One region of the Streptomyces sp. NPDC045899 genome, then DNA from elsewhere that is predicted to be linked to it. Evidence: predicted binding sites of a transcription regulator. Region 1 holds the regulator's gene; the other holds the start of a gene.

Region 1 (11,902 bases):
GCGCCTGGACCGCCTTGGCCATCGCCAGATAGGTCTTGCCGGTGCCCGCGGGGCCGATGCCGAAGACGACCGTGTGCTTGTCGATGGCGTCGACATAGCGCTTCTGGTTGAGCGTCTTGGGACGGATGGTGCGGCCGCGGTTGGAGAGGATGTTCTGGGTGAGCACCTCGGCGGGCGTCTCCTCCGCCTCGCCCTCCCCGTTCTCCGCCGCGCGCAGCATGGAGATCGAGCGCTCCACCGCATCCTCCGTCATCGGTTGACCGGTGCGGAGCACCAGCATCATCTCGTCGAACAGGCGCTGGACGAGGGCGACTTCCTTCGGATCCCCCGTCGCGCTGACTTCATTGCCCCGCACGTGGATATCGGTCGCCGGGAACGCATTCTCGATCACACGCAGCAGCGAGTCCCCCGATCCCAGCACCATCACCATCGGGTGCTTGTTCGGGACCGTGAACTGCGCATGCGCCTGCCGTGCTGTGGTTGGTTGCGTCATGGGCCGGCTCTCGGGCCTGCTCCTACCTCCTGTGCAAGCGGTTCTCGCCGCGCGACAACCTCGGGATACCAGGGTACGACGGAGCACCGACAAGACCCGAGCGCTTTTACTCCGTACCCGTCCATCACACCACCCCCGGGGACCGGCGCCACGGCCGGGCCCGGGGCGGTCACGCCTGGCGGAAGCCGATGGTGGGGACGGCACGGCGCAGCGGCCAGGGGCGGGCGGCGCCCGGCAGTATCCGGTCCAGGAAGGCGTAGCGGCGCAGCGGCTGCTCGTCGTAGGCGCGGGTGTGCTGCCACCAGGCGGCGATCTCGACCCAGCCGGGCGCGGACAGCGAACCGCCGAACTCCTGGACGGAGAGCGCGGCGGTCAGCCCGGCGAAGGCGAGCCGGTCGGCCAGCGGCCAGTCGGCGAGGGTGCCGGTGACGAAGCCCGCCACGAACACGTCCCCGGCGCCGGTCGGATCCAGCGCCTCCACGGCGATCGCGGGCACCTCGGCGGTCTCGCCGGTACGGCCGTCCACCGCGTAGGCCCCCTCGGCGCCCAGGGTGACGACCGCGAGCGGTACGCGGTCGGCGAGCGCACGGGCGGCGGCGCGCGGGCAGTCGGTGCGGGTGTAGCTCATGGCCTCGGCCGCGTTCGGCAGGAACGCCTCGCAGTGCTCCAGATCGGCGAGGTCGGCCGGGTCCCAGCGGCCGGTGTCGTCCCAGCCGACGTCCGCGAAGACCCGGCTGCCCTTGCGCGCGGCCTCCGCCACCCACTCCTCGCGGCGCCCGGGGACGAGCGAGGCGATGGCGGCGCGGGCCGGGGGCGGGCAGCTGGGGGCGAGTTCCTCGGGCGGTGGTGCCTCATGGCCGTGGGAGACCATCGTGCGCTCGCCCTCGTAGGCCATCGAGACGGTCACCGGGGAGTGCCAGCCCGGGATGGTCCGGGACAGCTCCAGGTCGATCCCCTCCCCGCGGTCGAGCGCGTCCCGGCAGTAGTCGCCGTAGTGGTCGTCGCCGAAGGCGGCCGCCAGTGAGGTGCGCAGTCCCAGCCGGGCCAGGGCGGTGGCCATGTTGGCGACGCCGCCGGGGCTGGACCCCATGCCGCGCGCCCAGGACTCGGTGCCGCGGATCGGCGCGGAGTCCAGGCCGGTGAAGATGATGTCGAGGAAGACGGTGCCTGTCAGATAGACATCGCAGGCCGGATCGCCGGGCCCGCGAACGGCCGCGAGCGGGTCGAGCAGGGGACGGCCCGCCGCGTGCTCGTCGCCGTCATATGTCGTCACCGTGTGCTCCCAGGTCGAACCGGTCGTGATCGGCACCCCCGCGGCCGTGCCGCGGCCACGGGGAAGCGGGTGCCGCCAGTGTGCCCGAAACCACCCCTCGGCGGGCGGCGCGCGGCCCGCCGCCGGGGGCGGTCCGCCACGGCCCGCGCACCGCCCGGCGGGCACCTGGCAGCGAGGGCGCACGGCCCGCAGCACGCCCCGGCCGCACTCCCTCCCGCCGCCGGAGGGCCCACGGGCCGGGGCGCGGGGCCACCCGGAACCACCGCACCCCCAAGCGCCGCCTCAGCGGCGTTTGGGCACGGCCACGGTCATCAGGTCCTGCGCCACCGTCAGCTCCCCCTCGAAACCCGCGGCGCGGGCCTGGCGTTCGAAGTCGGAGGGGTCCCCGTAGCGCTGGGAGAAGTGGGTCAGGACGAGATGGCGGACGCCCGCCCCGGCCGCCAGCCGGGCCGCCTGTCCGGCGGTGAGATGGCCGTACTCGACGGCCAGCGACTCGTCCTCGTCCAGGAAGGTGGACTCGATGACCAGCAGGTCGCACCCCTGCGCCAGGGCGTACGCGCCGTCGCACAGCCGGGTGTCCATGACGAAGGCGAAGCGCTGGCCGCGGCGGGCCTCGCTGACCTCCTCCAGGCTGATCGTGCGCCCGTCCCGCTCCAGCCCGCCGTTCCGCTGGAGGCGGCCGATGTCCGCGCCGCGGACGCCGAGCTCCGCGAGCCGCTCGGGCAGTATGCGGCGGCCGTCGGGCTCGACCAGCCGGTAGCCGTAGGACTCGACCGGATGCGAGAGCCGGGCGGTCTCCAGCGTGTAGGCGGGGGTCCGGGCGATCACCCCGCCCTCGCCCTCGACCGGTTGCTCGGTCAGCGGCACCGTCTCGCGGTACGCGGTGGCGTAGCGCAGCCGCTCGAAGAAGCGCTGTCCGCTCGCCGGGTAGTGCGCGGTCACCGGATGCGGCACCTTGTCCAGGTTGATCCGCTGGATCACTCCGGAGAGCCCCAGCGCGTGGTCCCCGTGGAAGTGGGTGACGCAGATCCGGTCGATGTCATGCGCGGCGACACGGGCCCGCAGCATCTGGCGCTGGGTGCCCTCGCCGGGATCGAAGAGCAGTCCGTCGCCGTCCCACCGCAGGAGATAGCCGTTGTGGTTGCGGTGCCGGGTGGGGACCTGGCTGGCGGTGCCGAGGACGACCAGTTCGCGTGCGGACACCGGACTATCCGGGGGGCCAGTTGAGGCCGCGGCCGCCCAGTACGTGGGCGTGTGCGTGGAATACGGTCTGCCCGGCGCCGGAGCCGGTGTTGAACACCACGCGGAAGCCGGTGCCGTCGATCTTCTCCTCGGCCGCCACCGCGCCCGCCTCGCGCAGCACATCGGCGGTGATCTGCGGTTCGGCCGTGGCGAGGGAGGCGGCGTCCGGGTAGTGCACCTTGGGGATCACCAGGACGTGGGTCGGCGCCTGGGGGTTGATGTCGCGGAAGGCGACCGTGGTGTCGGTCTCGCGGACCACGGTGGCCGGCACCTCCCCCGAGACAATCTTGCAGAACAGGCAGTCGGCCTGCGGTTCTCCCGCCACCGGTGGCTCCTCGTGGATCGTCGGCTGATACGGACCGGATGGTACCGGGACGCCCCGCCGACGGTGCGCGCGAATCCCCTCGCCCCGGCCGCCCCGCCCGATTCCGCCCGCCCCCGGGCCGCCGCTACTTGCCCTGGGTGCCCTCGGTCGTCCGGTGGTCCAGGGGGTAGCTGCGGTGCGGTTCGGGGCGGCTGGTCTCACGGTCGTCGCCCCGGCCGTCATCCCGGCCCGAGCCCCGGTCGTCGTCCCCGCCCTCGCACTCCCCGATCACCCGGGCCTCGAAGGCCCGGTGTCCGTCCACGGAAGCCGTCAAGTGCCCCCGGACGCAATGGTTCTTGCGCACGAAGGTGACCCGGCCGCTCACCTCGATCTTCTTGTCGCTCACGGTCTCACCGCGGCAGTCGACCGAGGCGTCGGTCTCGGTGCCCTCGTCCCGTTCGCGGTTGGCGTCGTCCGAGGCCGAAGCACCGGCCGTGCGGCCGCTCTTCAGATCCGCGTTGCAGGTCAGCCAGCGGACCTCGACCCCGCCCTTGTCCAGGGCGCGGGAGGCGACCTTGTCGGTGGTGACCGCGACGACGATCGAACTGACCCCGTTGTCCTCGGGGTCGCACCCGGTCACCGCGACGGCGGCCGCGGCCGATACCGCGACGGCCAGGAGCGGACGACCGTACCGATGCCTTACATGGCTCAATGCCCCCATAGGGGACAGGTTCCCACCGAGCGCGGCGAACCGGAAGACCATCGTCGGCCACCGTGGCCCGGCCGGGGCAGGCTCCGGGGGCACGGGCCCTGCCGGGGGCTCAGCCCCAGCGGCCGGTACGCCCCAACAGCAGCGCCGCGGCCGCCGTTCCGGCCGTCGACGTGCGCAGAACGCTCGGACCCAGCCGGTACGGTGCCGCGCCCGCCGCCGCGAAGGCCGTCAACTCCTCGGGCGAGACTCCCCCTTCGGGACCGACCACGAGCACGATCTCACCGCCGGCGGGCAGTTCGGCCGTGGCCAGCGGGGCGCTGCCTTCTTCATGGAGCACGGCCGCGAAATCGGCGTCGGCCAGAAGTCGGGCAACCTGCTTGGTCGTCATCGCGTCCGCGACCTCGGGGAAGGTCAGCCGGCGGGACTGCTTGCCCGCCTCACGGGCGGTCGCCCGCCACTTGCCGAGCGCCTTCAGCCCGCGCTCGCCCTTCCACTGGGTGACACAGCGGGCCGCGGTCCACGGCACGACGGCGTCCACCCCGGTCTCGGTCATGGTCTCCACGGCCAGTTCACCGCGGTCGCCCTTGGGGAGGGCCTGCACCACGGTGATCCGCGGGCTGGGCGGCTCGTCGTGACGCACCCCGGCCACCTCCACCAGCAGCCGGTCCTTGCCCTCGACGGCCGCCACGGTGCCGGAGACGCCCGTACCGAGGCCGTCGGTGAGCACCACGGACTCGCCGACGCGCAGCCGCCGTACGGAGACGGCGTGCCGCCCCTCGGGCCCCTGCAGCGCGACGCGGGTCCCCGCGGCCGCTCCCTGGAGGGAGTCGGCCACGAACACCGGGGCTGTCACCGGGCCTCGCCGTGGAACGTCCCGGCGGTCAATCCGGCGCGCGCCGCGTCCAGTTCGGCGGCAAGGGTCTCCACCAGCTTCCCCGCGGGCAGCTCACGCGCCAGCCGGTGGCCCTGTCCGGCCCACAGCGCCATGCCCTGCGGATCGCCCTGCTTGGCCGCGGCCTTGCGCAGCCCGGAGGTGAGGTGGTGCAGCTGGGGGTAGGCCGCCGGGGCGTACGGGCCGTGGTCGCGGATGAAACGGTTGACCAGGCCCCGGGCCGGACGCCCGGAGAAGGCCCGGGTCAGCTCGGTCCGGCCGAACATCGGGTCCGTCATGGCGCGCTTGTGCAGGGCGTTGGCCCCCGATTCGGGGGTGACCAGGAACGCGGTGCCCAGCTGGGCCGCGCTCGCCCCCGCGGCCAGCGCCGCCGCGATCTGCGCACCGCGCATCAGCCCGCCCGCGGCGATGACCGGGATCCGCACGGTCTCGCGGACCAGCGCGATCAGCGACAGCAGTCCGAGTCCGCCACCCATGCCGTCCTCGGCCGGGTCGTTGCGGAAACCGCCCTGGTGGCCGCCCGCCTCCACGCCCTGCACACAGAGCGCGTCGGCGCCCGCCCACTGGGCGGTCTGCGCCTCGACCGGCGAGGTCACCGTCACGACGGTGCGGGTACCGGCCGCGGCCAGCGCGCCCAGCACCTCACGGGTGGGGCAGCCGAAGGTGAACGAGACCACCGGCACCGGGTCCTCGAGCAGGATCGCCAGCTTCGCCTCGTACGCGTCGTCGGCCCCCGCGTCGGGGTCGCCGAGCGGTGTCTCGTACCAGGTGGACTCACCCGCGAGCTGCTCGCGGTAGACCTCGACGGCGGCCGGGTCCGCGGTGGGCGGCTGCGGCATGAAGAGGTTGACCAGGAAGGGGCGGCCGGTCAGCCCGCGCAGCTGTTTGATCTCTTCGTACATCGCCTCCGGGGTCTTGTACCCGGCGGCGAGGGAACCGAGGCCACCGGCCTCGGAGACGGCGGCGGCCAGCGGAGGGCAGGAAGCCCCGCCCGCCATCGGCGCCTGCACGATCGGATACCGAAAGAGATCGGTCAGTGCGGAGGGCATGGCCACATCGTGTCATGCGCTCCACACCGAACGGCAACCGGACTCCGGCCGCGACGGCGGTCGCGGCCGGAGCGTCCGGGCCTGCGGCCGGGGACACCTAGCGCCCGTTGAACGCATCCTTCAAACGCGAGAACAACCCCTGCTGCCCCGGCTTGAACTCGCCGGTGGGGCGCTCCTCGCCGCGCAGCTTGGACAGGCGGCGCAGCAGCTCCTCCTGCTCCGCGTCCAGCTTGGTCGGGGTGGTCACCTCGACATGGACGATCAGATCGCCCCGGCCGCCGCCCCGCAGATGGGTGACACCGCGCTGGTGCAGCGGGATCGACTGGCCGGACTGGGTGCCGGGCCGGATGTCGACCTCCTCCAGGCCGTCCAGCGTCTCCAGCGGCACCTTGGTGCCGAGCGACGCCGCCGTCATGGGGATGGTCACCGTGCAGTGCAGATCGTCGCCGCGGCGCTGGAAGACCGGGTGCGGGACCTCGTGGATCTCCACGTACAGATCGCCCGCCGGGCCGCCTCCCGGCCCGACCTCGCCCTCGCCCGCCAGCTGGATCCGGGTGCCGTTGTCCACACCGGCCGGGATCTTCACCGTCAGCGTGCGGCGCGAACGGATCCGTCCGTCACCGGCGCACTCCGGGCACGGGGTCGGCACCACGGTGCCGAAGCCCTGGCACTGCGGACACGGCCGCGAGGTCATGACCTGGCCCAGGAAGGAGCGGGTCACCTGGGAGACCTCACCGCGGCCCCGGCACATGTCACAGGTCTGCGCCGAGGTGCCCGGCGCGGCGCCCTCGCCGCTGCACGTGGTGCACACCACCGCGGTGTCGACCTGGATGTCCTTGGTGGTCCCGAACGCGGCCTCGCTGAGCTCCACGTCGAGACGGATCATGGCGTCCTGGCCGCGCCGGGTGCGGGACCGCGGTCCGCGCTGCGAGGCGGTGCCGAAGAACGCGTCCATGATGTCGGAGAAGTTGCCGAAGCCCGCGCCGAAGCCACCGGCGCCGCCTCCGCCCGCACCCGACATCGGGTCCCCGCCGAGGTCGTAGACCTGCTTCTTCTGCGGGTCCGAGAGCACCTCGTAAGCGGCGTTGATCTCCTTGAACCGCTCCTGGGTCTTCGGGTCCGGGTTCACATCCGGGTGCAGCTCACGCGCGAGCCGGCGGAATGCCTTCTTGATCTCGTCCTGCGAGGCATCACGCCGCACGCCCAGGACTGCGTAGTAGTCCGTCGCCACTTACGACTCCGCCAGGATCTGTCCGACGTAACGTGCCACTGCGCGTACCGCTCCCATCGTTCCGGGGTAGTCCATGCGGGTCGGTCCGACCACGCCGAGTTTGGCGACGGCCTCGTCGCCCGAACCGTAGCCGACCGCGACCACCGAGGTGGAATTCAGCCCCTCGTGAGCATTCTCATGCCCGATGCGCACGGTCATACCCGAGTCCTTGGCCTCGCCCAGCAGTTTGAGGAGGACGACCTGCTCCTCGAGCGCTTCCAGAACGGGCCGGATCGTCAGGGGGAAATCATGCCCGAAACGCGTGAGGTTCGCGGTGCCGCCGATCATCAGCCGCTCCTCGGTCTCCTCCACCAGCGTCTCGAGGAGGGTCGCCAGCACGGTCGTGACCGTCCCCCGGTCCTCCTGTTCGAAGGACTCCGGGAGATCCTGCACCAACTGCGGCACATCCGCGAACCGCCGCCCCACGACACGGCTGTTGAGCCGGGCCCGCAGATCCGCGAGGGACTCCTCGCTCACCGGCGAGGGGCAGTCCACCATGCGCTGCTCGACCCGGCCGGTGTCGGTGATCAGCACCAGCATCACCCGGGCCGCGGCCAGCGGCAGCAGCTCCACGTGGCGCACCGTCGAACGGGTCAGCGACGGGTACTGCACCACCGCGACCTGCCGGGTCAGCTGCGCCAGCAGCCGGACCGTGCGGCCCACCACGTCGTCGAGGTCCACCGCGCCGTCCAGGAAGTTCTGGATGGCCCGGCGCTCGGGTGTGGACAGCGGCTTCACTCCGGCCAGCTTGTCCACGAAGAGGCGGTAGCCCTTGTCGGTGGGGATTCGTCCGGCGCTGGTGTGCGGCTGGGCGATGAAGCCCTCGTCCTCCAGCGCGGCCATGTCGTTGCGGACCGTGGCCGGGGAGACCCCCAGCCGGTGGCGCTCGGTGAGTGCCTTGGAGCCGACCGGCTCCTCGGTGCCCACGTAGTCCTGGACAATGGCACGCAGCACCTCGAGTCTGCGTTCGCTGAGCACCCGCGCACCTCCAGTCCAGCGGTCTCTTCAGGTGGTCCCCCTGGCACTCAACGGTCACGAGTGCCAGAACCCCTCCGCCAGTGTACGGCGGGGTGCGGTGGCCGGGGCAAGAGCCGACGTGTGGCGGAGCCCGCACGACCCGCCACGCTATCGCCCGAGGAGCTAGCGTCTCGGTATGGAGACGTGTTGGGAAGAGTCGCGGTGGCAGGAGGCGGGCTGGGAGACCATCGCCGCCGGGGTGGCGCGACTGCGCATGCCCGGCTGGGACGAGACCATCGGCGTGGTCGTCGGGCGCACGGACGTACTCGTGGTGGACACCGGCGCCACGCTCCGTGACGGGGCCGCGCTGCGCACCCAGATCACCCGGCTCGCCGGGATGCGCCCCACCCGGATCGCGCTCACCCATCCGCATTTCGACCACGTCCTGGGCACGGCCGCCTTCTCGGGCTGCGAGGTGTACGGGGCGGCGGGCCTGGACGAACTGCTGCGCTCGGAGCGGGAGGAACTGCGCGAGAGCGCCATCCGGCAGGGCGTGGACCGGGGAGCCGCCACCGAGGCCGCGGACCATCTGGTCCTCCCCCACCACCTGGTCTCCGGGGAGCTCACCCTCGACCTGGGCGACCGGCGGGTGCTGCTGGCGAACGTGGGCCCCGGGCACTCCGCCCATGACCTGGCGGTCCTGGTCCCCGGCCGGCCCGAGGTGGTCTTCTGCGGCGATCTGGTCGAGGAGTCCGGTCCGCCGCAGGCGGGGAGTGACGCGATCCCCTCGCGGTGGCCCGCCGCCCTGGACCGGCTGCTGGAGCTCGGCGGCGAGGAGGCGCGGTACGTACCGGGCCACGGATCGGTGGTGGACGCGGAGTTCGTCCGCACCCAGCGTGACGAACTGGCGGCCCGCTTCGGCGTGTCCGGCTAGACGCGCGGCTATCGTCAGCCGGATGCGCAGCCGATACGACGACCCGGACCTGACCCCGCCGTGGAAGCGGTCACAGCCCGCCCCGGAGGTCCCCGCCGAACCGGACCTCGTCGTGGAGGAGGTCAGCACCGGGTTCTGCGGGGCGGTGATCCGCTGCGAGAAGACCGCGCAGGGTCCGACGGTCACTCTGGAGGACCGCTTCGGCAAACATCGCGTCTTCCCCATGGAGCCGCGCGGCTTCCTGCTCGAGGGCAAGGTGGTCACGCTCGTGCGCCCGCGCGCGACGGCCCCCTCCGCGCCCCGGCGCACGGCCTCGGGGTCCCTCGCGGTACCGGGGGCGCGGGCGAGGGTGGCCCGCGCGGGGCGGATCTATGTCGAGGGGCGCCATGACGCGGAGCTGGTGGAGCGGGTCTGGGGCGACGACCTGCGCATCGAGGGCGTGGTCGTCGAGTACCTGGAGGGTGTGGACGACCTCCCCGCCATCGTCCGGGAGTTCGCGCCCGGTCCGGACGCGAGGCTGGGCGTCCTGGTCGACCATCTGGTGCCGGGCTCCAAGGAGTTCCGGATCGCCGCCGGGGTCACCGGTGACCACGTCCTGGTCGTCGGCCACCCCTACATCGACATCTGGGAAGCGGTGAAACCGTCCTCGGTGGGCATCGCCGCCTGGCCCGGGGTCCCGCGCGGCCAGGACTGGAAGACGGGCGTCTGCCGCGCCCTGGGCTGGCCGGAGAACACCGGCGCCGCCTGGCAGCGCATCCTCTCCTCGGTCCACTCCTACAAGGACCTGCGCCCCGAGCTCCTGGGCCGGGTGGAGGAGCTGATCGACTTCGTGACGGTGGGGGTCAGCTGAGTGTCCGGAACGCGCTGGTTTCCAGCGTGAAGTCCAGCGCCTCGCACTCAGCGTGCTCACGCCACTACCGCGCCCTCGACCGCCGTCACCCTTCGCGTATCAGTCCACCAGATCGCGCACCACCGCGTCGGCCAGCAGCCGCCCCCGCAGCGTGAGCACGGCCCGGCCCTGCCGGTACGGCTCGGGGTCCAGCAGGCCGTCCGCCAGGGCCCGCTCCGCGGCCGCCGCGCCCGCGGGGCGGAGCAGGTCGAGGGGGCAGCCTTCGGAGAGCCGCAGCTCCAGCAGGACGCGTTCGACGCGGCGCTCCTCGTCGGCCAGCAGCTCGCGGCCCGCGCCGGGCGACCGGCCCTCGCCGAGGGCCTGGGCGTACGCGCCGGGGTGCTTCACGTTCCACCAGCGGACACCGCCCACATGGCTGTGGGCGCCGGGCCCCGCGCCCCACCAGTCGGCGCCGCGCCAGTACAGCTCGTTGTGGCGGCAGCGGCCCTCGGGCGTGGTCGCCCAGTTGGACACCTCGTACCAGTCGAAACCGGCGGCCGAGAGCAGTTCCTCGGCGATCAGATAGCGGTCGGCGTGCACATCGTCGTCGGTCATCGGCACCTCGCCGCGCCGGATCCGGCGGGCCAGCTGGGTGCCCTCCTCGACGATCAGCGCGTAGGCCGAGACATGGTCCGGCCCGGCGCCGAGGGCGGCTTCCAGGGAGGCCCGCCAGTCGTCGTCGCTCTCGCCCGGGGTGCCGTAGATCAGGTCGAGGTTCACATGGTCGAAGCCCGCGGCCCGCGCCTCGGCGACACACTGCTCGGGGCGGCCGGGGGTGTGGGTGCGGTCCAGCACCTTCAGCACGTGCCGGCGGGCGCTCTGCATCCCGAAGGAGACCCGGTTGAACCCGGCCTCGCGCAGCTCCGCCAGATAGCGCGGATCCACCGACTCCGGATTGGCCTCGGTGGTGATCTCGGCACCGTCCGCCAGTCCGAACTCCTCGCGGACGGCCGCGAGCATCCGGCCCAGGTCGGCCGCGGCCAGCAGGGTCGGGGTCCCGCCGCCCACGAACACGGTCTCGACCGGGCGCGGGTCGTCGCCCAGCACCTTGCGTGCGAGCCGCACCTCCTCGGTGACCTGCTCGGCGTAGTTGTCCCGCGAGGCCAGCACCCCGCCGGAACCGCGCAGCTCACTGGCGGTGTAGGTGTTGAAGTCGCAGTACCCGCAGCGCGTGGCGCAGTAGGGCACGTGCAGATAGAAGCCCAGCGGGCGCCGCACGGCCCCGGCGAGCGCGGCGGGGGGCAGCGCTCCGTCCTCGGGCATGGGCTCACCATCGGGCAGTACGGAAGGCATGCAACCTATTGTCGGCCATCGCCCCCGGTCCACCCGCCGCCCCCGCCCGCGGCGGCGGTGAGCGGGCTGGTGGCGCGGTCAGAGGGCCTTCAGGACGAGCATCGCCAGGTCGTCGTCGGGCGGCTCCGCCGCGAAGGCGTGCACCGCCTCCCGCAGCCGCTCCGCGACCGCGCGGGCGCTCAGCCCCGCGCAGGAGGCGAGCACCGCCGCGAGCCCCTCCTCGTCGTCGAACTGGCGGCTGCCCGATCGGTGCTCGGTCACCCCGTCCGTGACGCACAGGAGCGTCTCACCGGGCGAGAGGTCAAACGTTTCACTCTCGTACGCGGCATCGTCCACGACGCCCAGCAGTATCTGCGGCTCGGCGACGGTGCGCACCGAGCCGTCCGGCCGCAGCACCAGCGGCAGCGGATGGCCCGCGCTGGCGAGGGTGCAGCGCAGCCCGCCCCCGGTGCCGTCCCCGCCGCCCAGCGGCTCCAGCTCCCCGTACAACAGCGACAGGAAGCGGGCCATACCGCCGCCCGGCGGCAGCCCCGAGCCGACGAGTCCGGCGTCCACCAGCTCCGCGACGCCGACACCGACCCCGGCCGCCTCCAC
Region 2 (11,902 bases), on a different contig from region 1:
CCCCGTCCTCGCCGCCGGGTGCCGGGGCGCCGGCGTCGTAGAGCCCGCCCTCGCCCTCGTCCGTCGGCTCACCTCCGCGAGCCCGGTCCTCAGCGGCTCCGGGCACCCGGGCGACCCGGACCCCCGGCGCCACCACCCGTGCCGCGGCGCCGCGCCCCCGCCCTGCCGAAGCGGTGGTGGGCAGCGGCATGGCCAGCACGTCCACCCGGTCCCCCGGGTGCAGCAGCTCCACCGCCGCGGCGTCGGCGATCCGGACCGGAGCCGCCACCATGGCGGGCCGTGGGCCACCACGCCGCCCGCTCTCTTCCGAGGCGGGCACCGGCGCGGGCGCCCCGCCCCCATGTCCCTGACCGGGCGGTGCCGCCGCCGCGAGCGCCGCGGCGGTCAGCGCCAGACCGGCCGCCATCGGGCGTCTGCGCCGCCGCACCGCCCGCCGCAGCCGGTGGCCGCCGTCCCGCCCGATCCGGACCGGAGTGAAGCGGGGAACGGCGCTCAACGGGGGAGCGGAGCGGGGTAACGCGAGTGCGGGGGACGGATGGGACATGGCACGGCACCGCCTGTCGTGGCGTAGGTGAAGGCCCGGAGCGTCCGGAGCTTCCGGTCCCCTCACGATGCCCGTCCCCGCCCGGCTCCGCTGGGCCCTGTGGACGGGCCGGCGGGCTGTGCACAACCCGGTCACCCGTGCGAACGACGGCCGGTCCCCACCGCCCGAGCGCCCCGCGCTACGGCAGCTCGAACCCCAGGTCCCAGCCGTCATGGGCGTGGGTGCACAGACAGTCCCGCCCGGAGTTCTCCGGCAGCCTTCCCACCGCTTCGAAGAGCACTTCGCGCAGCCGTCCGACGTTCTCGCCGAACACCTTCATCACCTCGGTGTGGGTGACCCCGTCGCCCGTCTCCACACCCGCGTCCAAGTCGGTCACCAGCGACAACGACGTGTAGCAGAGCCCCAGTTCACGGGCGAGCACGGCTTCCGGATGGCCGGTCATCCCCACCACCGACCAGCCCATCGCCGCATGCCAGCGCGATTCCGCCCGGGTGGAGAAGCGCGGCCCCTCGACCACGCACATCGTCCCGCCGTCCACCGGCTCCCACGCGCGGGCGCGCGCTGCCTCGACGGCCGCCTTCCGCCCCACCGGGCAGTACGGGTCCGCGAAGGTCGTGTGCACCACGTTCGGGATCCGGCCGTCCGGCAGCGGCACCCCGTCGAAGTAGGTCTGCACCCGCCCCTTGGTGCGGTCCACGAGCTGGTCCGGCACCAGCAGCGTCCCCGGTCCGTACTCCGGCCGCAGTCCGCCCACCGCGCACGGCCCGAACACCTGCCGTACGCCGAGGGAGCGCAGGGCCCACAGATTGGCGCGGTAGTTGATCCGGTGCGGCGGCAGATGGTGCTTGCGGCCGTGGCGGGGGAGGAAGGCGACCCGCCGTCCCGCCACGTCGCCGATGAAGAGCGCGTCGCTCGGCGCCCCATAGGGGGTCTCGACAGTGATCTCGGTCACGTCGTCCAGGAACGAGTAGAACCCGGACCCCCCGATGACCCCTATGTCCGCTTGACTGTTGCTGGTCTCGACCATGTGATCACCCTAGCCAGCGCCGTCGGCCGGTACGACACCCCCAGGTCCCCGGGAAGACGCACGACACCCCGCCGTCCCCCATGGGGGACGGCGGGGTGTCGCGAGGAAGATCAGGCGGCCGAGGTGGTGCTGCTCGACGAGGAGCTCGACGAGCCGGACGACGACGAGGAGGACGCCGACGAGGCCGCGGAGCCCGACCCGGAGCTGCCGGACGACGAAGACGAGGAGTCCGAGGACGAGGACGACGTGGAGGACGAGCTTCCGCTGTCGCTCTGCGCCGCGGGCTTCGAGGAGCCGCTGCTCGAACTGCCGGAGGAGGAGCGGCTGTCGTTCCGGTAGAAGCCGGAGCCCTTGAAGACGATGCCGACCGCGGAGAACACCTTCTTCAGGCGTCCCTGGCAGCTGGGGCACTCGGTGAGCGCGTCGTCGGTGAACTTCTGCACCGCCTCGAGGCCCTCGCCGCACGCGGTGCACTGGTACTGGTAGGTCGGCACGTACTTCCTCCTGGCACTCTCACTCAATGAGTGCTAACGACGCTCCATAGTGCAGTATTCCGGCGCGTCAGTCCACTGGATCGGGCCGTACGGTGATCGATCCCACGTGCCGCCGCATCCCCCGGTGCCCGCCGCCGGACCCCGTGTTCAGCCGCCCCCCGTGCCCAGCCAGCCCGCCAGCTTGCCGCCGCGGCCCACCGCCCGCAGCCGCTTCTCCGCCGCGTCGCGCACCGGGTCCGTGGCCACCACCAGGAGCTCGTCGCCGCGCCGCAGCACCGTCGAGGGCAGCGGTACGAAGCTGGCCTTGTCCCGGACGATCAGGGTGACCGCGGCGCCGGGCGGCAGCCGCAGCTCGCCGATCTCGACCCCGTGCATCTTGGAGTCCTGGGGGATGGAGAACGACAGCAGATGGCCGCGCAGCCGCTCCAGCGGCGCCGACTCGATCCCCAGGTCCGCCGCCTCCTCCGGGCCGCCCAGCCGCAGCCGGGTGGCCAGCCAGGGCAGCGTCGGCCCCTGGATCAGGGTGTAGACGATCACCAGCACGAAGACGATGTTGAAGATCCTGCGGCTGTCCGGGACCTCGTTGACCATGGGGATGGTCGCCAGCACGATGGGCACCGCGCCGCGCAGCCCGGCCCAGGACAGCAGTGCCTTCTCCCGCCACGGCACCCGGAACGGCGCCGTGCTGACCAGGACCGAGACCGGCCGGGCGACCACCGTCAGCACCAGACCCACGGCCACCGCGGGCCAGATGTCATCGGCCAGCTCGTGCGGTGTCACCAGCAGGCCGAGCAGGACGAACATGCCGATCTGGGCGAGCCAGCCCAGCCCCTCGGCGAAGCCGCGCGTCGCGGGCCAGTGGGGCAGTCGCGCGTTCCCCAGGACGAGCGAGGCGAGGTAGACCGCCAGGAAGCCGGAGCCGTGGGCCAGCGCGCCGCCCGCGTAGGCGGCGACCGCGATGGCGACCACCGCGATCGGGTAGAGGCCGGAGGCGGGCAGTGCCACATGCCGCAGGCCGTACGCGCCGAGCCAGCCGATGGCGAGTCCGATCACCGCGCCGATCGCGAGCTCCAGGGTGATCTCGCCCAGCATCACGTACCAGGGGTCGATGGGGCCGTGCGCGGAGAAGGCGACGACCAGGATCACCACCGGGGCGTCGTTGAATCCGGATTCGGCCTCCAGGGCGCCCGTGAGCTTCTTGGGCAGCGGCACCCTGCGCAGGACCGAGAAGACCGCCGCCGCGTCCGTGGACGACACCACCGCGCCGATGATCAGCGCCTGCCGCCAGTCCAGACCCACCACGTAGTGCCCCGCCGCCGCGGTGACCCCCACGCTCACCGCGACACCGACGGTGGACAGGGCCGCCGCCATCGGCAGGGCGGGTTTGATCTCCCGCCACTTGGTGCCGAGACCGCCCTCGGCGAGGATCACGACCAGGGCGGCGTAGCCGAGCACCTGTGTCAGCTCGGCGTCGTCGAATTTGATCCCGATGCCGTCCTGGCCGATGGCGACGCCGATCCCGAGGTAGATCAGCAGGGAGGGCAGACCGCTGCGGGAGGAGATCCTGACGGCCGCCACCGCGATGAGCAGGACGAGCGAGCAGACCAGCAGCAGTTCATTGAGGTGGTGGACAGTCAGGGGCCGAACCTTTCTCGCGGGAGCGGCGGGGATCGTGTGAGCGACGCCCGGCCGACCGGAACTTCATTGCCTTACCTAACATTTTACGGGTTCTTGACGCGCGCCTCCGGTACGGGTGGTGGGCCGGGGTGTACTGCCCGGTCCGATGGCCGGTGCTCGGCGTCAGTCATGACTCCGCGTAGGGGTGGAGTCAGCGCTGCGCCTATGGTTGCTCCAGCACTCCAGGACCACCCTGCCCCTCGAAGGACAGCGATGCCCGCCAACAAAACCGGCTCTTCTCCCAAAAAGAAGAAGAGCCGACGCCTCCGCCTGATCGTGATCGCAGTCGTGCTGCTGCTCGTCGGAGGCGTCGGCTACGGCACGTACTGGAGCATCAGTACCGTGCGCGCCTCCTTCCCGGAGACCACGGGATCGCTTCAGCTGAAGGGGCTCTCGGGACCCGTCGAGGTCAAACGTGACGGCTACGGGATACCCCAGATCTACGCCGGCACCCCCGAGGACCTGTTCCGCGCCCAGGGGTTCGTCCAGGCCCAGGACCGCTTCTGGGAGATGGACGTCCGCCGTCATATGACGTCCGGGCGGCTGTCGGAGATGTTCGGATCCGGCCAGGTGGAGACCGACGCGTTCCTGCGCACCCTGGGCTGGCACCGGGTGGCCAAGCAGGAGTACGAGACCAAGCTGTCGCCCGCCACCAAGAAGTACCTGCGGGCCTACTCCGACGGGGTCAACGCCTACCTCAAGGACCACTCGGGCGAGGATCTGTCCGTCGAGTACGCGGCCCTGGACTTCGAGAACGAGGGCTACCAGCCGGAGAAGTGGACCCCGGTCGACTCGGTCGCCTGGCTCAAGGCGATGGCCTGGGACCTGCGCGGCAACATGCAGGACGAGGTGGACCGCGCGCTGGCCTCCAGCAGGCTGGACCCGGATCAGATCGAGGACCTCTACCCGTCGTACCCGTACGGCCGGAACAAGCCGATCGTCCAGGGTGGCGCGCTGGACCCGGCGACCGACCGGTTCGACCCCAAGGCGTCGAGCACGGGCGGCACCAGCGGCGCGGGCGGTACCGGTACGGCCCCCGGCGCCGGGAGCGCCGCCCGGGGCCTCCAGACCGGGCTCTCCTCGCTCTCCAGGACCCTGGACAAGATCCCCGCGCTGCTCGGCCCGAACGGCACCGGCATCGGCTCCAACTCCTGGGTCATCGACGGCAGGTACACGACCACCGGCAAACCGCTGCTGGCCAACGATCCGCACCTCGCCCCGCAGCTGCCCTCCGTCTGGTACCAGATGGGCCTGCACTGCAAGCAGCTCAGCAAGGCCTGCCCGTACGACACCGCGGGCTTCACCTTCTCCGGTATGCCGGGCGTGGTCATAGGTCACAACCAGGACATCAGCTGGGGCATGACCAATCTGGGCGCCGACGTCAGCGACCTCTACCTGGAGAAGGTCACGGCGGACAGCTACCTCTACGACGGCAAGCAGATGCCCTTCACCACCCGCGAGGAGACCATCAAGGTCGCGGGCGGCAAGAGCCGGACCATCACCGTCCGCACCAGCAACAACGGACCGATCGTCTCCGACCGCGATGACGAGCTGGCCGGTGTCGGCAAGAGCGCCCCGGTGGGCAGGGGCGCGGACGACGTGGCCCCCGACCGCGGTGACGGCTACGCGGTGGCCCTGAAGTGGACCGCGCTGTCCCCCTCCAACACCATGGACTCCGTCTTCGGGCTCAACACCGCCCGGAACTTCACCGAGTTCCGCAAGGCAGCCCGGGACTTCGCGGTCCCCTCGCAGAACCTGATCTACGCCGACACCAAGGGCAACATCGGCTACCAGGCGCCCGGCAGGATCCCGATACGCGCCAAGGGCGACGGCCGCTACCCGGCGCCCGGCTGGGACTCGCGCTACAAGTGGGACAAGTACATCCCGCAGTCGGCGCTGCCCTGGGAGCTCAATCCCAAGCGCGGCTACATCGTCACCGCCAACCAGGCCGTGGTCGACAAGGAGAAGTACCCCTACCTGCTGACGGACGACTGGGGTTACGGCGCGCGCAGCCAGCGCATCACCGATCTGATCGAGTCCAAGATCAAGGACGGCGGCAAGGTCTCCACCGAGGACATGCAGTCCATGCAGATGGACGACAGCAGTGAGATCGCCAAGCTGCTGACGCCCTACCTGCTGAAGATCGACATCAAGGACGACTACGTCCGCGAGGCCCAGAAGCTGCTGGAGAGCTGGGACTACACCCAGGACTCCGATTCGGCGGCCGCCGCGTACTTCAACGCCGTCTGGCGCAACACCCTGATGCTCGCCTTCGGCAACAAGCTCCCCAAGGAGCTGCGGGTCGAGGGCCAGTGCCTGCGGGTGCGCCCGGCCGGCGACTCCGGTCCGCTGGAGGATCTGGACGGCAACACCCGGCTGGTGCGCGAGTGCGGTGAGCGCGACCCGGACATGGCTCAGCCCGACGGCGGTGACCGCTGGTACGAGGTGGTGCGCAAGCTCCTCAAGGAGCCGCGCAACCACTGGTGGAAGTCGCCGGACTCCCGTCTCAACCCCGGTTCGGACACCCGCGACGAGCTGCTGAAGAACGCCATGAAGGACGCGCGCTCGGAGCTCACCGCCAAGCTGGGCAAGGACATCAACAGCTGGAGCTGGGGCAGGCTGCACCAGCTGACGCTGAAGAACCAGACGCTGGGCACCGAGGGCCCCGGCATCGTGCAGTGGATGCTCAACCGCGGCCCGTGGAACCTGGGCGGCGGCGAGGCCGCGGTCAACGCCACCGGCTGGAATGCGGCGGGCGGCTACGGCGTCACCTGGGTCCCGTCCATGCGGATGGTCGTCAACCTGGGCGACCTCGACAAGTCACGCTGGATCAACCTCACCGGTGCCTCCGGCCACGCCTATCACGCCCATTACACGGACCAGACCGACAAGTGGGCCAAGGGTGAGCTGCTGCCCTGGGCGTTCAGCAAGAACGCCGTGGACAAGCAGACCGACGACAAGCTGGCTCTGACCCCCTGAGGCGCCCGGTGGCCGCTCCCACGGCGCCCGTGCCGTCATCGCGGCCACCGGCCCCGCCGATCCTCCCGGCCCCGCCGAGAGGCGCCCTCGGGCGTCCCTCAGCGGGGCCGCCGCGTGAAGCGGTGGACCCCCGAGGGCGTCACCGCCGCGTGCACCGGATGGTCATGGGCCTCCTCGGGGACCTCCGCCAGCAGCTCGCCGTCGTGGAGCAGCACCACCAGCGCGGGATCGGCCCCGGCCCGCGCCAGCCGCTCCAGCACCCGGTCGTACGAGCCGCCGCCGCGGCCCAGCCGCATCCCGCGCCGGTCCACCGCGAGCCCCGGCAGCAGTACGGCGTCCGCCGCGGTCACCGCCTCGGGTCCGAGCCGCGGCCCGACCGGCTCCAGCAGTCCTCGCCGGGCGGGCGCCAGCCGCTCCGGCCCCTCGTCCTCGCCCCAGTCCAGGTCGTTGTCGGCCAGCAGGACCGGCAGCAGCACCCGTACGCCCCGGGCGCGCAGCGCCTCCCGCAGGGCATGGGTACCGGGTTCGCCGCCCAGGGAGACGTAGGCGGCCACCGTGCGCGCGTCCGCCAGCTCCGGAAGCTCCAGGGCGCGACACGCCAGGGCGGCCGCGGCCGCTTCGATGTCATCCTCGGTCAACCTGGATCTCACCGCCAGGAGACGCTGCCGCAACACGCGTTTACTACCGTCGTTTGTGATCACGGGGTGCGCAAACTCCCTGTCTCATGTCATATTCACTGAATCCTCATCATCTGCCCCAAAGGCACCAGATAGGGTTCTGTACATGACTCAATCGCGTACTCGGATCAGCAAGGCTGTCATCCCCGCCGCGGGACTGGGCACCCGCTTTCTTCCGGCCACCAAGGCCACGCCCAAGGAGATGCTGCCGGTCGTCGACAAGCCGGCGATCCAGTACGTCGTCGAGGAAGCCGTCACCGCGGGACTCTCCGACGTCCTCATGATCACCGGTCGCAACAAGCGACCGCTGGAGGACCACTTCGACCGCAATTACGAGCTCGAGGAGACCCTGACGCGGAAGGGGGACGACACCCGTCTCGCCCGCGTCCAGGAATCCAGCGATCTCGCGACCATGCACTATGTGCGCCAGGGCGACCCCCGGGGTCTTGGCCACGCGGTGCTGTGCGCCGCCCCGCACGTCGGTGACCAGCCCTTTGCCGTCCTCCTCGGCGACGATCTCATCGATGCCCGTGACCCGCTGCTGTCCCGCATGGTCGAGGTGCAGGAGCAGCACGGCGGCAGCGTGATCGCCCTGATGGAGGTCGATCCCGCCCAGATCCACCTCTATGGCTGCGCCGCCGTCAAACCGACCGAGGACGAGACGGTCGTCCAGGTCACCGGTCTGGTCGAGAAGCCGGACCATGCCGACGCCCCCAGCAACTACGCCGTGATCGGCCGCTACGTCCTGGACCCGGCCGTCTTCGACGTGCTCCGCAAGACCGAGCCGGGGCGCGGGGGCGAGATCCAGCTCACCGACGCCCTCCAGGCGCTGGCCTCCGATCCCGACCTCGGGGGCCCGGTCCATGGTGTGATCTTCAAGGGCCGTCGGTACGACACAGGAGACCGTGGCGACTATCTGCGTGCCATCGTCAGACTCGCATGCGAACGTGAAGACCTGGGCCCGGACTTCCGGGACTGGCTTCGCAGTTACGTCACCGAGGAGATGTAGCACCTTGAGCAGCACCGCAGCACGGGCCACCGACCAGGGCCCGGACCAGGACCGTGTCTGGACGGTGTCCGAGCACCTCGACGACATCCTCGGGCACATCCATCCGCTGGAGCCCATCGAGCTGCAACTGCTCGATGCCCAGGGGTGTGTCCTGGTCGAGGACATCACCGTCCCCGTCGCCCTCCCGCCCTTCGACAACAGCTCCATGGACGGCTACGCCGTACGGACCGCTGATGTCGCGGCGGCCACGAGGGACCATCCTGCGGTGCTCACCGTCATCGGCGACATCGCGGCGGGCAGCGGTGAGCTGCCCGCCGTGGGTCCCGGTGAGGCGGCGAGGATCATGACCGGCGCCCCGATGCCGCCCGGCGGACAGGCCGTGGTCCCCGTGGAGTGGACCGACGGCGGTCTGGACAACGGGCCGGTCACCACCATGCGGGCGCGCGGCGACGGCCCGGACGGCGGCAGCGGCCGGGTGCGGGTCTACCGTCCGGCCGAGGAGGGCCGGCATGTACGCGCCCGGGGCAGCGACGCGGGCGCGGGCGAGCTGGCGCTGCACGCCGGTACCGTCCTCGGACCGCCGCAGATCGGGCTGCTGGCCGCCGTCGGCCGCGCCACCGTCAAGGTCCGGCCGCGACCGCGGGTCGTGGTGCTGTCCACCGGCAGCGAGCTGGTCCAGCCCGGCGAGGAGGTGGGCCCCGGCCGGATCCACGACTCCAACAGCTACCAGCTCACCGCCGCGGCCCGGGATGCCGGTGCCATCGCCTACCGGGTCGGCGCGGTCGCCGATGACGCGGCCACCCTGCGCGCCGCCATCGAGGACCAGTTGGTGCGCGCCGACATCGTGGTCACCAGTGGCGGCGTCAGCGTCGGCGCGTACGACGTGGTGAAGGAGGCGATGCACGAGGTCGCCTTCCGCAAGCTGGCGATGCAGCCCGGCAAGCCCCAGGGCTTCGGCCGCATCGGCCCCGACGCCACTCCGCTGCTCGCCCTCCCCGGAAACCCGGTGAGTTCGTACGTCTCCTTCGAGCTGTTCGTCCGCCCGGTCATCCGCACCATGCTGGGCGGCGGCGGGATCCACCGGACGGTCCTGCGGGCGGTGTGCCCCGAGGGCATCGCGTCCTCCCCGGAGGGCAGGCGCCAGTTCCTGCGCGGCTGGTACGAGCCGTCGGCGGGGGAGGAGCCGGGCACCGTCACCCCTGTGGGCGGTGCGTCATCCCACCTGATCAAGGCCATGGCCCAGGCCAATGCGCTGATCGTGCTCCCGGAAAAGGTCACCGCGGTGGACCCCGGCACCGAAGTGGACGTGCTCCTGCTCACGTAGGACGCCGTCACGGCGGGTACGGTGTCGTCCCACAGCAGCCGCGCGGCCCGGACCGGGAGAACGATGAGCAGCGCCCAGGACCATCTCACCCACCTCGACCAAGCGGGCGCCGCGCGCATGGTCGACGTCTCCGCCAAGGACGTCACGGCACGCACCGCCCGCGCGAGCGGCCGGGTGCTCGTGGCGCCCCGCGTGGTCGAACTGCTGCGCGGCGAGGGCGTTCCCAAGGGCGACGCCCTCGCGACCGCCCGGATCGCGGGCATCATGGGCGCCAAGCGCACCCCTGACCTCATCCCGCTGTGCCATCCGCTCGCGGTGTCGGGCGTGACGGTGGACCTCACGGTCGCCGACGACGCGGTCGAGATCATCGCCACGGTGAAGACCACCGACCGTACGGGTGTGGAGATGGAGGCCCTGACCGCCGTCTCCGTCGCCGCCCTGACGGTGGTCGACATGGTCAAGGCCGTCGACAAGGGTGCCGTGGTCACCGACATCCGGGTCGAGGAGAAGACCGGCGGCAAGTCGGGCGACTGGAGTCGCACATGACGGGCTCGCCCGCGCCGCACCGCCGCGCCCTGGTGGTCACCGCCTCCAACCGCGCCGCCGCCGGGGTCTACGCCGACAAGGGTGGTCCGCTGATCGCCGAGGGGCTGGCCGGGCTGGGGTTCGCGGTGGACGGCCCGCGGGTGGTGCCCGACGGCGAACCGGTCGAGGCGGCGCTGCGGGAGGCGGTGGCCGCCGCGTACGACGTGGTCGTCACCACCGGAGGCACCGGACTCACTCCGACCGACCGCACCCCCGAGGCCACCCGTGCCGTCCTCGACCGCGAGGTGCCGGGTATCGCGGAGGCCATCCGCGCCGAGGGACTCGCCAAGGTGCCCACCGCGGCGCTCTCCCGCGGGCTCGCCGGCGTCGCCGGGACGACCCTGGTCGTCAACCTGCCCGGCTCCACCGGAGGGGTGCGCGACGGACTCGCGGTACTCGGCCGCGTCCTGGTGCACGCGGTCGACCAGGTCCACGGCGGCGACCACCCCAGACCCGCCGGCCCCGCCGACTCCACCGGTCCCGCCGATCCGGCCGCTCCCGCCGATCCGGCCGGTTCCGCCGGGAGGGCGCGCTGAACGCCCCCTGGCCGGTCGTGCTGGCGGACGGTGACACGGTTCTCCGCCCGATAAAGCTGCGGGACCAGCGCGCCTGGCGTGAGGTGAACCAGCGCAACCGGGAGTGGCTGCGGCCCTGGGAGGCCACCATTCCGCCGCCCCCGCCGGCCGGTCCGGTCACCCACCGGCCCACCTACCGCCAGATGGTCCGCCATCTGCGAGCCGAGGCGCACGCCGGGCGGATGCTGCCGTTCGTCATCGAGTACCGCGGGCGGCTGGCAGGGCAGTTGACGGTCGCCGGGATCACCTGGGGCTCGATGTGCTCGGGCCATGTCGGCTACTGGGTCGACGAGGCGGTGGCGGGGCGCGGGGTGATGCCGACCGCCGTGGCGCTCGCCGCCGACCACTGCTTCCGCACCATCGGACTGCACCGGATCGAGATCTGCATCCGGCCGGAGAACGTGCCCAGCCGACGGGTCGTGGAGAAACTCGGATTCCGTGAGGAGGGGCTTCGGCCCCGCTACCTCCATATCGACGGTGCCTGGCGCGACCATCTGGTCTTCGCGCTCACCGTCGAGGAACTGTCCGAAGGGTTGCTGGCGCGCTGGCACCGGACCAGGCCCGAGGCATCGCAGAAATAGGAAATCTGTTCGAATTAAGCCGGTACATTTCCGGTCCGGTCATCTCATCAATCACAAAAAACTTTCGAGATATCAGCCAGATCGTGCGACACACCGCGCCAATTGGCGGATGCCCTCGCGCGGACCCCTCTACCGTGTGAGCGTGAGCAGCAGTGGCCTCATCTACGCAGTCATCGTCGGGGCCTGGGCCGCCTATTTGGTGCCGATGTGGCTTCGGAGGCAGGACGAGCTGAATGAGGCCCGTCCGACGGAACGCTTCAGCACCGCCATCCGGCTGCTGTCCGGACGGGCGGGCATGGAGCGCCGTTACGCCAAGGGGCTGGAGGACGAGCGCCGGAGGGGCCCGGAGGACCCGGCGGAGCGCACCGCCGAGACCGCGGACGCCCCCGGAGCCGGGGGCGGCGCGGCCGAGCCGGAGCGCTTCACGGTC

Evidence for each region. The regulator HrcA, encoded in region 1, represses chaperone genes, less so after heat shock. The targets are predictions, from matches to a motif close to TTNGCACTCNGNNNNNCNGAGTGCNAA.
Region 2: the regulator HrcA is predicted to act here: its motif matches at 2,076-2,102, upstream of AC07FT_RS04290 (FmdB family zinc ribbon protein).

Annotation. Positions count from the first base shown of each region.
Region 1 covers NZ_JBWKKP010000009.1:295,213-307,114, reverse strand. The annotation lists gene AC07FT_RS16600 (PhoH family protein) at 1-493, opposite strand, end outside; gene AC07FT_RS16595 (PfkB family carbohydrate kinase) at 663-1,766, opposite strand; gene AC07FT_RS16590 (ribonuclease Z) at 2,049-2,969, opposite strand; gene AC07FT_RS16585 (histidine triad nucleotide-binding protein) at 2,974-3,333, opposite strand; gene AC07FT_RS16580 (hypothetical protein) at 3,458-4,033, opposite strand; gene AC07FT_RS16575 (16S rRNA (uracil(1498)-N(3))-methyltransferase) at 4,134-4,877, opposite strand; gene AC07FT_RS16570 (nitronate monooxygenase) at 4,874-5,965, opposite strand; gene dnaJ (molecular chaperone DnaJ) at 6,063-7,196, opposite strand; gene hrcA (heat-inducible transcriptional repressor HrcA) at 7,197-8,213, opposite strand; gene AC07FT_RS16555 (MBL fold metallo-hydrolase) at 8,389-9,126, shown strand; gene AC07FT_RS16550 (DUF3097 domain-containing protein) at 9,149-9,976, shown strand; gene hemW (radical SAM family heme chaperone HemW) at 10,076-11,308, opposite strand; gene AC07FT_RS16540 (SpoIIE family protein phosphatase) at 11,387-11,902, opposite strand, start outside.
Region 2 covers NZ_JBWKKP010000002.1:373,162-385,063, reverse strand. The annotation lists gene AC07FT_RS04300 (RcpC/CpaB family pilus assembly protein) at 1-496, opposite strand, end outside; gene AC07FT_RS04295 (S-methyl-5'-thioadenosine phosphorylase) at 723-1,571, opposite strand; gene AC07FT_RS04290 (FmdB family zinc ribbon protein) at 1,682-2,065, opposite strand; gene AC07FT_RS04285 (potassium/proton antiporter) at 2,213-3,736, opposite strand; gene AC07FT_RS04280 (penicillin acylase family protein) at 3,956-6,721, shown strand; gene AC07FT_RS04275 (5-formyltetrahydrofolate cyclo-ligase) at 6,820-7,419, opposite strand; gene galU (UTP--glucose-1-phosphate uridylyltransferase GalU) at 7,505-8,407, shown strand; gene glp (molybdotransferase-like divisome protein Glp) at 8,412-9,731, shown strand; gene moaC (cyclic pyranopterin monophosphate synthase MoaC) at 9,795-10,277, shown strand; gene AC07FT_RS04255 (MogA/MoaB family molybdenum cofactor biosynthesis protein) at 10,274-10,852, shown strand; gene AC07FT_RS04250 (GNAT family N-acetyltransferase) at 10,849-11,472, shown strand; gene sepX (divisome protein SepX/GlpR) at 11,615-11,902, shown strand, end outside.